2 regions of the Thalassotalea coralli genome follow, and region 2 is predicted to be linked to the other one. Evidence: predicted binding sites of a transcription regulator. Region 2 holds the regulator's gene; the other holds the start of a gene.
The links. Region 2 encodes MetJ, which represses methionine synthesis genes. Its sites were predicted from a motif close to TAGACGTCTAGACGTCTA; they were not measured.
Positions count from the first base shown of each region.

Region 1: a site for MetJ is predicted at 1,952-1,969, ahead of ACOB80_RS03915 (homoserine O-succinyltransferase). Genes of this name have one in related genera too.

Region 1 is NZ_JBVVBK010000001.1:870,375-873,592, reverse strand. Features, by position in the region: gene metH (methionine synthase) at 1-880, opposite strand, end outside; gene ACOB80_RS03915 (homoserine O-succinyltransferase) at 908-1,849, opposite strand; gene recA (recombinase RecA) at 2,138-3,166, opposite strand.
Region 2 is NZ_JBVVBK010000003.1:19,588-22,805, forward strand. Features, by position in the region: gene metL (bifunctional aspartate kinase/homoserine dehydrogenase II) at 1-9, opposite strand, end outside; gene metB (cystathionine gamma-synthase) at 52-1,209, opposite strand; gene metJ (met regulon transcriptional regulator MetJ) at 1,387-1,719, shown strand; gene ACOB80_RS08365 (hypothetical protein) at 1,777-2,127, opposite strand; gene ACOB80_RS08370 (malic enzyme-like NAD(P)-binding protein) at 2,201-3,218, opposite strand, start outside.

The DNA.
Region 1 (3,218 bases), on a different contig from region 2:
TCATATCTTCAACACTAAAGTCGTATTCACCAAAAGCATTCGGTAAACCAGCATTAGGGTGAGCCGACACAGCAAAATCACTAATACGTGCCATCTCTTGAACATATTGACGCAATTCAACCGGACCTAAAGCACAGTTCAAGCCAAATGAAATAGGCTTAGCGTGGCGCAACGAGTTATAAAAACCTTCTGTTGTTTGACCTGACAGCGTGCGACCTGAAGCATCAGTAATTGTGCCAGAGATCATTACTGGAAGTTTTTCGCCCAGCTTTTCAAAGACAGTTTCTACTGCAAATACAGCAGCTTTGGCATTTAACGTATCAAAGATAGTTTCAATCAGAATAATATCCGATCCACCTTTGATCAGGGCTTCAGTTGATTCTATATAGGCAGTAACAAGTTCATCAAAGTTAACATTACGAAACGAAGGATCGTTTACATCAGGTGAAATCGAACAAGTACGGTTTGTTGGCCCTAAAACACCAGCAACAAAACGCGGCTTTTCAGGGTTCTTAGCGGTAAACTCATCTGCAACCTCGCGTGCTAACTGAGCAGCAACTAAGTTTATGTCAGCACTTTGTGCTTCCATATCATAGTCAGCCATTGCAATCGTTGTAGCATTAAAGGTATTGGTTTCAATAATATCCGCACCAGCTTCTAAGTACTCAGCGTGTATCGCTTTAATAATATCTGGCTGCGTAAGAACCAACATATCGTTATTGCCTTTGACATCTAAATGCCAATCGGCAAACTGTGTGCCACGGTAATCTTGTTCTTCTAATTTATAGGCTTGGATCATGGTGCCCATCGCACCGTCCAAAATTAAAATCCTGTTTTTTAACTCTTGCTCCAAGCGTTGATAGGATGCTGATTTATTCATACTGCTGCTCTTGATAAAATTTTTAAATTAACTGCTTGGGTGAATGGCCTGAATATTATCGGCATCCAACTTATATGGTGTTATTTGATAAACGTAATAGTTCAGCCAATTAGTAAATAATAGACTACCGTGACTGCGCCATGAACTATAAGGTGTATTTTTCGGATCGCCTTCCGGATAGTAATTTTCAGGAATTTTGCTATCTAAGCCCTGACTAATATCTCGATTATATTCATCGTCTAAAGTATTAGCGTCGTATTCCGGGTGACCTGTTAAATACACTTGTTGTTTGTTCTCACTGACAACTAAGTAAACGCCCGCATCTTTAGATTCCGCCGCAATTTTTAATCCTGGAACAGACAAGTAATCTTCTCTATCTATAAAGCCATAACGAGAATGCGGCACATTGAAGATACCGTCAAAGCCACGAGTAATTTGTGATTTGGGATCACTTGGACTGTGTTGATACACACCTGATAGCTTTTCGTCACGTAAATGACGGCGTAAGCCATAATGATGATAAAGCGCTGCATGTGCAGCCCAACATGAAAACATGGTCGAGGTTACATTTTTCTCAGCCCAATCGAAGACTTCACAAATTTTGTCCCAATAGCTGACCTTTTCGTAATCCATTAATGCCAAAGGAGCTCCTGTAACGATCAAGCCATCATATTGTTTATGTTTAATGTCATCAAACAAACAATAGAAGTTATCTAAATGCTCTTTTGGCGTATGTTTAGACTCATTAGAGTGAATACGAACGAATTCGATATTAATCTGCAACGGTGTATTAGATAACATCCGGCAAATCTGTACTTCAGTTTCAATTTTATTCGGCATCAAGTTTAAGATCGCCACTTCCATTGGGCGAATTTCTTGATTCGCCGCTCGGTGCTCAGACATAACGAAAATATTTTCGTTATCAAGTACTTGCAATGCTGGTAGTTGATCTGGAATTTTAATTGGCATGTGCTGCCCTCTCTTGACGCTCTCTTTAGATCATTACAATAAGGTAATGCTCTCCTTACGATAGCAGCTAATGTGCCTTGGATTTCTAGATATGTCAACTTCTAAACGTATAGACGTCTAAAACTTTTAAATATAAGCTGAGTAAAATTTCTATAACTAGCTTAGAAAGTGAAAAAGAAAGTGTATTTTTCAGGTATAAAAAAACAGCGTGCTAAGCACGCTGTTTGAAATGATAAGATATAGTAACCAGCTAGAGTATTAATAATACTCTACATTAACCTTTACGAATTACTCTGTAACCGCTTCTTCTTCCTCGTTACTTTCTACATTTTTAGAAAGGAACATTTCACGTAAACGGCCATCAATTTCGTTAGCCATTTCAGGATTCTGCTTTAAGTAATCAACTGCTTTAGCTTTACCCTGACCAATACGGTCACCATTGTAGCTATACCAAGCACCTGCTTTTTCAATCATCTTGTTTTGAACACCAAGGTCAATTAACTCACCGTAGCTGTTAATACCTTCGCCATAAAGAATTTGGAATTCTACCTGCTTAAATGGCGGTGCAATTTTATTCTTAACAACTTTAACACGTGTTTCATTACCCACTATTTCATCGCCAGTTTTTACTGCACCGATACGACGAATATCTAAACGTACTGACGCATAGAACTTAAGTGCATTACCACCAGTAGTTGTTTCAGGGTTACCAAACATAACACCAATTTTCATACGAATTTGGTTAATGAAAATCATCATAGTGTTTGATTGCTTTAAGTTACCCGTTAGTTTACGCATTGCTTGCGATAACATACGCGCTTGCAAACCTACGTGAGAGTCACCCATGTCACCTTCAATCTCTGCTTTTGGTGTAAGTGCCGCTACCGAGTCAACTACGATAACGTCTACCGCACCAGAGCGTGTTAACATGTCACATATTTCTAATGCTTGCTCACCAGTATCAGGCTGTGACACTAGAAGCTCATTAATGTTTACGCCTAATTTTTCTGCATAGATTGGGTCAAGTGCATGCTCGGCATCAACGAAGGCACACACTTTGCCGTTACGTTGCGCTTCTGCAATGACTTCTAACGTTAATGTTGTTTTACCACTTGATTCTGGACCGTAAATTTCAACAACACGTCCCATTGGTAAACCACCAGCACCTAGCGCAATATCAAGACCTAATGAGCCAGTTGATATTGTCTCAACGTCCATGCTGCGGTTCTCACCCAACTTCATAATTGAACCTTTACCGAATTGACGTTCAATTTGACTTAGGGCAGCTGAGAGTGCTTTTTCTTTATTACCGTCCATTTATTGCTCCAAAAAATACCGAATAATGCGTTAATTGAAACCAAGTATACTG
Region 2 (3,218 bases):
ACTGTTCATTTTTCTTCCAACGACTACTTAATTCGGTTTACCTACAAAAGATTATGCTTGGCTAGCATGCAAAGCTTGATTCAAATCTTCAATTATATCTTCGATGTCTTCAATGCCTACAGACAATCGTACTAACGACTGGCTGATACCAGCAGCTATTTGTGCTTCCAATTCCATGCCTGCATGAGTCATTGTTGAAGGATGACTAATTAGGCTCTCTACGCCACCTAGGGATTGCGCTAGGGTGAACAACTGAACGCTAGCAAATAACTTCTTAACAGCCTCGACACCGCCTTTTACTTCAAAACTCATCATTGAGCCAAAGTCGTATTGTTGTTGTTTGGCTAACTCATGACCTTGATGATCTTCAAATCCAGGGAAATACACTTTTTCTACTGCAGGGTGCTCTTTTAAAAACGACGCCACTTGATTAGCGTTCTCTTGGTGCTGTTTCATACGAACAGGTAATGTTTTTAAACCGCGAAGCGCTAAGTAGCTGTCAAACGCAGAGCCTGTAATACCAATACAATTTGCCCACCAAGCTAACTCTTCACCTAGCGCTTGTTCACGTGTCACTAACACACCACCCACAACATCACTATGACCATTAATAAATTTTGTAGTTGAATGGAAAACAATATCGGCACCCAGTAACAACGGCTGTTGCAATACTGGCGATAAAAAGGTGTTATCTACCGCAACTAACGCCCCAGCTGCTTGGCTTTGCGCTGTGATAGCTTTGATATCCACCAAGCGCATTAAAGGGTTACTCGGTGTTTCAATTAACACTAACTTAGGTTTCTGAGCTAAAGCTTTATCCAATGCATCTTGATCTGATTGGTCAACAACAACAAGCTTAAACTGCCCTCTTTTGGCTAAATGAGTAAATAAACGATAACTGCCACCGTAACAATCGTGTGGGATAACCACGGTATCGTCGACAGAAAGTAACTGACAGATAAGATGCACAGATGACATTCCGGTGCTGGTCACAATACCAACAGCACCTTGTTCTAAATCAGCAATAGCTTGAGCAAAAGTCGCTCTAGTTGGGTTACCCGTTCGAGAATAATCGAATTGGCGTTTATCGTTAAACCCTTTTAACGCATACGTGCTAGATAAATGGATCGCAGGTATAACTGCGCCATGATGCTCATCAGTATTTATGCCAGCTCTTACCGCTGTTGTTGCTAGTTTTTTGTCTGTCATGTGCGTTACCTTACCAAAAAATGCCGTTTTAGATGTTTGGACGTCCAAAAGTCTAAACCTTTTAAATTTTCCATGCAACAACTTTAGACTTCTAAACTTCTACACTTTCATTATTGACTCATGCTATCTAACGGGTAAAATCTCTTATTGTAATTAGGTTTTATCATTGAGGTACGCATGGCAGAGTGGAACGGGGAATATATTAATCCCTATGCTGAACATGGAAAAAAAAGTGAACAAGTTAAGAAAATAACCGTTTCAATTCCACTACGAGTATTAAAAGTACTAACTGACGAGCGTACTAGACGCCAAGTTAATAATTTACGCCACGCAACTAATAGTGAGTTGCTATGTGAAGCGTTTTTGCACGCATTTACCGGTCAACCACTTCCGAGTGACGAAGATCTTGCGAAAGATAACGAAGAAAAGTTACCCGCAAGCGTTCGCAAAATTCTTGAAGAAAAAGGTATTACTGATTTTAGTCAATACGAATCTGACGAAAACGAGTAGCAATTCACGAAAATCCGTGTAATAAAAGGAGGCTTTAAGCTTCCTTTTTTGTCGCCATCAATTTATTTCGCTATCACTTTCTGCCGTTATTAGGCAATCGACAAGCCCGAACAACCAGCCGAACAATAATACCAATAACAGATAAGTAATTAACTCCCAATCTAAGTAAATTGGGTTTAACTGCATTTCCTTCGCTATGGCCGTTTGCGTTAACGCAAGTTTACCCGTTTTTACTTTTTCCACTAAAGGCATAATTTTAGATACTGCCTCGTAAAAGAATAACACTAGGGCAAAAGTAAAGGTGCTGATTAACAGCCAACCTCGTTTCGGGCGATTTAATGTTAGCTGACCTATGCCAGGATAAACGAGGAGATTAAATAGAAATGCTTTGAGTTTGGGCTTAGCCATACAATCACTTACTTGAACAAAACTATAGTGAACGGCAGGACACATTGCCGTGTCACTATAGAATAATCAAGCTTTATGCGTTTTGCATATAGTTTTCAGGCATTTCTAAAGCAGCAACGCCAGAATCAACCGCGGCTTGTGCCACGGCTTTAGCAACACGACCACATAAACGAGAGTCCATTGGCTTTGGAATAATATAATCTTTGCCGAACTCTAATGCAGTTTCACCACTTGCCGCTAATACTTCTTGTGGCACAGGCTCTTTCGCCAATTCACGGATTGCATGCACACAAGCAACTTTCATTGCATCGTTAATTGTGCGAGCGCGAACATCTAATGCACCACGGAAGATAAACGGGAAACACAATACGTTGTTAACTTGGTTCGGGTAATCAGAACGACCTGTTGCGATGATCACATCTTCACGAGCAGCCTTGGCAACTTCTGGCTTTATTTCTGGATCAGGGTTAGAACAAGCAAAGATAACTGGATTGTTCGCCATCATTTTTACATGTTCTTCACTAAGAAGATCTGGGCCAGAAACACCAACAAACACGTCTGCGCCATCAATCACGTCTTCAAGAGTGCGTTTATCAGTATTGTTAGCAAAAAGCTTTTTATATTCATTTAAATCGTCACGACGCGTATGAACAACACCTTTAGTGTCTAACATGTAGATCTTTTCACGTTGTGCGCCACAACTAATTAATAGCTCCATACAAGCGATAGCGGCTGCACCTGCGCCCATACAAACGATATTAGCGTGTCTTAATTGTTTACCTTGGATTTCCAACGCGTTTATCATGCCAGCAGCCGTTACGATTGCCGTACCATGTTGGTCGTCATGAAATACAGGAATTTTACAACGCTCAATTAATGCTTTTTCAATTTCAAAACACTCTGGCGCTTTAATATCTTCAAGGTTAATACCACCGAAGCTATCAGCTATATTAGCAACAGTGCTAACGAATTCTTCAACAGTTTTATGCTTTACTTCGATATCGAAAGAATCGATGTTGGCGAAACGTTTAAACAGTAAAGCCTTTCCTTCCATTACCGGTTTTGAAGCCATACCGCCAAGGTTACCTAAG